Rosistilla oblonga: one gene and its partner. The protein of the gene in region 2 binds, or shares a complex with, the protein of the main gene of each other region. Links are inferred from orthologs where the notes say so. Each region holds a gene or a part of one and is shown on either strand. Other genes may lie near its edges. The genes, in order: mnmE and mnmG.

What was found.
Region 1: the proteins of mnmG (region 2) and mnmE are in contact, whole or in part, in a solved structure (PDB 9HIP), measured with the Escherichia coli proteins. The link is inferred for Rosistilla oblonga from one-to-one orthologs.

What each region holds. Positions count from the first base shown.
Region 1 is NZ_CP036292.1:4,964,390-4,967,537, forward strand. Bases 225-3,047 are described here. They hold mnmE (tRNA uridine-5-carboxymethylaminomethyl(34) synthesis GTPase MnmE), read left to right. Parts: upstream 225-860; coding sequence 861-2,234; downstream 2,235-3,047. Other genes in these bases: CA51_RS17570 (HEAT repeat domain-containing protein), read right to left, coding at 225-685; CA51_RS17580 (type 1 glutamine amidotransferase domain-containing protein), read right to left, coding at 2,255-2,782; CA51_RS17585 (TIGR03009 domain-containing protein), read left to right, coding at 3,035-3,047. Also shown: more of CA51_RS17570, read right to left, coding at 1-224; more of CA51_RS17585, read left to right, coding at 3,048-3,148. UniProt on the Escherichia coli protein: Exhibits a very high intrinsic GTPase hydrolysis rate. Involved in the addition of a carboxymethylaminomethyl (cmnm) group at the wobble position (U34) of certain tRNAs, forming tRNA-cmnm(5)s(2)U34.
Region 2 is NZ_CP036292.1:413,953-417,253, forward strand. What follows is about bases 252-3,227. They hold mnmG (tRNA uridine-5-carboxymethylaminomethyl(34) synthesis enzyme MnmG), read right to left. Parts: upstream 2,697-3,227; coding sequence 807-2,696; downstream 252-806. Other genes in these bases: CA51_RS01460 (response regulator), read right to left, coding at 252-484; CA51_RS01470 (hypothetical protein), read left to right, coding at 2,885-3,227. Outside these bases: more of CA51_RS01460, read right to left, coding at 1-251; more of CA51_RS01470, read left to right, coding at 3,228-3,301. UniProt on the Escherichia coli protein: NAD-binding protein involved in the addition of a carboxymethylaminomethyl (cmnm) group at the wobble position (U34) of certain tRNAs, forming tRNA-cmnm(5)s(2)U34.

The DNA of each region.
Region 1 (3,148 bases), 4.6 Mb from region 2 along the record:
GCACGTTTTGCGAAGCTGGTGACTGCGTTGCAGGAGCGACCGCTAACGGCTGCAGATTGGGCAGGAACTCCGCCTCGTTGGTGAGATTCGTCGGCAGCGACTGAGGCGTTGCAGGGGCTGCGGTCGCCAAAAGCGGAGCGTTTGCACTCGCGTCGACTGGCAGAACTAATTGCGACAGCAGCGACGTGGCGGTGCGGTAGCTGGTCTTGGCGCGTTGCAGTTCGATATCCAAGGTATCGAGCAGCGTTTGATTCAAAAGTTCACCGACCCAGGGATGGCGATCCTGCGGGATCTGCGGCAGCTGGTCGGCCAGTTGGCGGGTCAGCTCGAAATGGCAAGCGGCTCCCTCGGCGTCCCCCTTCTGCATCATCTGGTCCTGCATCGACTTGAGCACCTGCAGCGAACTGCGGGCGACGCCGCGATCGCGATGGCCCAGCGATTTGACCAAGACCGGAATCCCCGGAACTCCCAAATGCCCGATCGCTTGCAATCTTTCGGTCTGGGTTCCCAATGGAAGATCTTCGATCCCTTGGGTAAGCTGGTTCAACAAAAACCAATTGCAGACGCGTGGCACGACAAACACCGTCAGCACGATCACCACGCCGATCGCCGCCCACCAGGGCCAACCGGCGAAACGCCGTTGACGCCGATAGGCGAACGGGTTGCTTGATTGGTCGTGGTTCATGCGATGATAGCTCCGGTGCGGTTGACGGGGTGAATTCTTCTGTGATGTGTTAAATAAGACAATAGCAGTATTGGGATTGGTTGCCGTTTGCGGCCGCTAGCACCTACAGATCGACAAGCGTTGACGGTACACAATCCAAGTTAGAAAAGTGGTAGAAGGGCTCGGTTAAGCAAATATGTTTGCGACTCAGGAAACGATCGCCGCGATAGCATCTCCGCCCGGCGGAGCGATCCGCGGCATCGTGCGGATCAGCGGCCCCGATACGACGCGTATTTTGCAGACGCTGTGCCCGGCCGACTGTTGTTTTCCCAAAACAGCCTCGCGGATCGGCACCTCGATCGACCTGGGCGATCCGCTGGGGAACGTCGATGCTAGCGTGCTGTTATGGCCCAACGAGCGCTGCTACACGGGAATGCCCAGCGCCGAGATCCACCTGCCGGGCGCCGCACCGATCTTGAATGCAGCCTTAGAGCGTTTGTTGCATCACGGGGCGCGGATGGCCGAACCGGGCGAGTTTACGATGCGCGCTTTCCTGGCTGGCCGTTTGGACCTGACCGAAGCCGAAGCGGTCTTGGGCGTGATCGATGCCGACGACAAGCGGACTCTCGATGCGGCGCTGCGGCAGCTGTCCGGCGGCCTCTCGGGACCGCTGAACCAATTGCGAACCGAGCTGCTGAATTTGCTAGCTCATCTCGAAGCGGGACTCGATTTTGTCGAAGAGGATATCGAGTTCATCACGCAGGCGGAACTTTCGTCGAACGTCCAACGGATCGCTGATCAGATCCAAGCGATCAACGACCAGATGACAACTCGCAGCGGAACCACGGGGCCGCCTCAGGTCGTGATGCGAGGCGATCCGAATGCTGGCAAAAGCAGCCTGATCAACGCGTTGGGAGGCGAGGAGGTAGCGATCGTTTCGGAGCTCGCTGGCACGACGCGCGATTGTGTCGAACGGACGCTCGATTGCGACGGGCTGACGGTTCGTTTGATCGATACCGCAGGAATCGAAGAGGTCGACGACGCGATCAATCAACAAGCCCAAGCGTTGGGAGACCAAGCGCACCGTGAAGCCGATCTGTTGCTGGTCTGCGTCGACCTGACACAACCCGCGCTGCGGCCGTGGCAATTAGAATTGCAATCCACCACCACGGAACAGCCGAAAAACGGGCAACACATTTTGTTTGTCGGGACCAAACGGGATCGCTGCGACGAGCTACCACCGTGGGCAGGCGACGACTGGGTGCTGACCAGCAGCTTGACCGATCAAGGGATCGACCAGCTGCGAACTCGGATCGGGCAACAGCTGCAAAGCGCCGACGCCGTCGAATCGACGACGGTATCCTCGACAGCGGTCCGCTGCCGCGAAACGCTCACCCAAGCGACCGAAGCGCTCACCAACGCCCTGCAGGTGATCGAGCACCAATTGGGCGAAGAACTTGTCGCCGCGGAACTCCGCTTTGCCCTCGATGCGATCGGTCGGGTGACGGGTGTCGTCTACACCGACGACATTTTGGATCGCATCTTCAGCGAATTCTGCATCGGCAAATAACAACTTGCTAGCAACATCGGCTACCCGGCCGCTAGGACTTCGATCAACCCGCGGCAGAAATCGGGCAGATCGTCGGGGCGGCGACTGGTGACATGATGGCGATCGATCACGACGGCAGCATCTTCCCAAATCGCACCGGCGTTGATCAGATCGTCTTTGATCCCGGGCGATCCGGTCACGCGGATCCCCTTGTAAACGCCGGCGGAAATCGGAATCCAACCGCCGTGGCAGATCGCGCCGATCGGTTTACCCGCCTCATGAAAATCGCGGACGATCTGCAGGACCTTCGGATCGCGGCGAAGCTTGTCGGGCATGAAGCCGCCGGGGACGACAAGGCCGGTGAAATCGGCAGCATCCATGTCATCGATCGCGGTATCGGAAACGCAGGGATAGCCGTTTTTACCAGCATAGTTCGTGTTGGCGGCGGGGCCGGCGACGACCACCTCGGCTCCCGCTTCGATCAGGCGGAGCTTGGGGTACCACAGTTCCAAGTCCTCGTAGATATCTCCGACAAAGACCAAGATTTTGTGGCCAGTTAATGAGGGCATGGGATTCCTTTCAAACGACGCCACCGCTAGAAAAACAAGGCGAAGGCTGCAAACGAGGCGAAAATTCTGAGCGTGGCATCGTACCAAGGCCCCGCGGTTGCCGCAAATTGACATTCCAACAACGGTAACGCTTCGTTTATGGTTCCCCAGAGTGGCCGTAATCGATCTTCGGAATCGCGGATCGATCTGCTAGTGTTCCGCTTTGATATCTGCACAAAACAAAATCCTTCCAACATTCAAAGGGCGTCACGGATGATGCGTTTGATTCGATCGATTGGCCTCTTGGGCCTCCTGTTTGCGGCAACGTGTCCGGCGCAACAGCCTGCCACGGGACAGCCAGCTCGTCCCGGTACCTCTAACGCAGCG
Region 2 (3,301 bases):
GGAGCGATTGAACTTTATCTTGTTCGATCATGCCCGAGATGCAGATGATTTGAACGCTGTCCATGGCAGGATCGCTGCGGACGCGTTGGCAAACCTCTTTGCCGTTGATATCGGGAAGCATGACATCGAGGATCACCAGGTCGGGGCGAAACTCTTTGACTTGCATCCCCGCATCGAAGCCGTTGTTGGCGGTGCGGAGATCGAAGCGGCCATCGCGCTCCAGGCCTTCGACGATCAGTTCGACCAAATCGACATCGTCGTCGACGACTAGGATCTTCTTCTTGCCGCTTTCGAGAGCGTCGGTCGGAATCCCGTTGTCCTTCATAAAGGAATACAGGAGGTCGCGTGGAATCCGCCGGAATCGGCTGCCAGGGACTCGGAAGCCCTTGAGCGTTCCGTTGTCAAAACAGCGAATGATCGTTTGTTGGCTGACCTTGCAAATCTTGGCAGCCTCGCCGGTGGTAAAGACCGTTTTTGTGGTCATAGCATTCATCCTCCCTGCATGAGCCTGAGTTCGCCAGGCAATCCGTCGCTCCCGTCCGAAAGAACGACCGGGTGATTGAGACAGTCTGGTAGCTGAAGGAACGTCTTAAGCTTCAGATCTGGCTCGTCGACAAAAACCCGTTGCGTTGCCTATACGTGATAGGGGCAGCCTACAGGTCGCATTCGGCAAGGGCATCCGGCCCTTCCCTGATTGCCAGGTTTGCCAACTCTGGGAATTATACCTAAGACGCGTGACCGGTCAAGATGAATTCGTTTGGGGTAAGCTGCGGCTTTTTAATAGCTTGCGACGATTGGCGGCCTTCTCAATTCGGGCTTGCCGATTGGGGGGGCGGAGTCTGGGGCCGACGCTCCGGCTTGCTGGTTTTTGCCATGTTTTGCGACTCGAGGCGAGCCAGAAGGAGGGCGATGTCGGCGGGCGTGATTCCGCTGATCCGACGCGCTTGGGCGATCGTGATCGGCCGTATCTTCTCGAATTTTTGAAAGGCTTCGGTTCGCAGCGAGCGGATGTTTTTGAAGTCGAAATCGGCGGGGATCTTCTTTTCCGACAGCCGGTTCATCCGCGCGATCTCGGTCTGTTGCCGATTGACGTATCCGGCATACCGCGTGTCGAATTCGACTTGTTGAGCCGCTTCGGCTGAGAGTTCTCGCAGTTGCGGGACGGCTTCTTCGATCTGCTGCCACGTCGTTTCGGGGCGGCAGAGGTACTTGGCGGCTGGTTGTCCCTCGATGCGGCCCGCCTTGAGCCACTGAGTTCCCTGGTCGATCTCGGCCAGTTTGGTTTCAAATCGCTGCCATCGCACGGGATCGATCAAGCCGACGTCGTTGGCGATCTTGGTTAAGCGGCGGTCGGCATTGTCCTGCCGTAGGGTGAGTCGATATTCGGCGCGGCTGGTGAACATGCGATACGGTTCGTCGGTCCCGCTGGTGACGAGGTCGTCGATCAGTACGCCCATGTAGGCGTCTTCGCGGCCGAGAATCAGTGGTTCGCGGCCGGCAACGGTCAGAGCTGCGTTGGCGCCGGCCAACAGGCCTTGCCCGGCGGCTTCTTCGTATCCGGTGGTGCCGTTGATCTGGCCGGCCAGGAACAGTCCGTCGACTAGCTTGCTCTCCAGGTGGGGGCGAAGCTGCTGTGGCGGGCAATAATCGTATTCGACGGCGTATCCGTAGCGCATGATCTGGGCGTTTTGCAGGCCGGGGATCAAGCGGAACATCTGGTCTTGGACATCGCGAGGCAGGCTGGTCGAGACGCCGTTGACGTAGACCTCTTGGGTGTTGAAGCCCTCGGGTTCGAGGAACAGTTGATGCGAGTCGCGTTCGGCAAAACGAACGATCTTGTCTTCGATCGACGGGCAATAACGCGGCCCGGTACTGTCGATCTGGCCGCTGTACATCGGCGCCCGCTGGAGGTTGGCGCGGATCAGGTCATGGACTTGGGCGTTCGTGTGGGTGATCCAGCAGGGGAGCTGCGGGGTGGTGATCGCATCGGTCATGAAGGAGAACGGTTGCGGATCGTCGTCTCCCGGCTGGCGTTCGGTTTGCGAATAATCGATCGTGCGGCCGTTCAGCCGCGGAGGGGTGCCGGTTTTGAAGCGTTCCAGTTGGAAGCCGAGTCGATGCAGGGCGCCGCTGATCCCGGCCGTTGTCCCTTCGCCGGCGCGGCCCCCTTGGGTTTTGGCTTCGCCGGTGTGCATGATTGCTTGCAAAAAAGTCCCCGTCGTCAGCACGACGCAGCGGGCGCGGTAGAGCGCGTCCCCTTTGACTTTAACTCCCGTGATCTGCGGGCGTCCGTCGATCGTTTCGGTGACCAAGTCCTCGACGACTTCCTGCCGCAGCCAGAGGTTGGGCTGTTCCTCGATTAAGCGTTTGATCTCGATCTGGTACGCCTTTTTGTCGGCTTGGGCACGCGGGCTGTGCATCGCCGGCCCCTTGCGTCGATTGAGCATGCGGAACTGGATGCCGGTCCGATCGGTCGCGATGCCCATCAGGCCGCCGAGGGCATCGACTTCGCGGACGATATGCCCCTTGGCGACGCCGCCGATCGCCGGATTGCAGCTCATTTGGCCGACGGTATCGAGGTTGGTCGTCAGCAGGGCCGTCTTGGCTCCCAGCCGGGCCGCCGCCGCGGCAGCTTCGGTTCCGGCGTGCCCGGCGCCGATTACTAGGACATCAAAATCGTATTCCGCCGCAAACATATTGTTTACCTAGATGAGCCGTGTGTTTGATTCAAGTTGATCCGCTGAAAATGCCGAACCGAACAAGGGGTGTGCATGACCGGCACGACCCGCAATTTGAGTGCGACAGGAAGAATCAGCATTCGCGACGATGGTTTGCTCGTGCAAATCGCAGCTCGCGACCGATCTGACCGGAGCGATAGGGATCCATGGGACAAAAGCGAATTCACCGAACGTTGGCGGTCTTGTGTGCCATTCCTTTATATTGTTGCACAAACGTCGCCGTTGCCCAGGCACCTGCGATGCAGGCCAGCGTGATCGCAACGCCTCCGGCGACGCAGGACTTCGGGGCTGGAGTGTTCCTGAACAACACCAGCTTTGATATCCCCTTTTCGGTCGAGCGGACGGGGGCCCAGCCGGTCGAGGTTCAATTATTTGTCTCGCGAGACCAGGGGAAGACGTGGAAGTTCTTCGCTCGGCAGCCGGCTAACGAAAGCGGGTTCCCGTTCCAGGCTCCCGAGGATGGCGATTTTTGGTTCTCCACGCGAACGATCGATGCTCGCGGGATCTCGTATCCGACCGGCAACATGGCGCCGCAGTTGCGCGTGTTTGTCGACACGACCAAT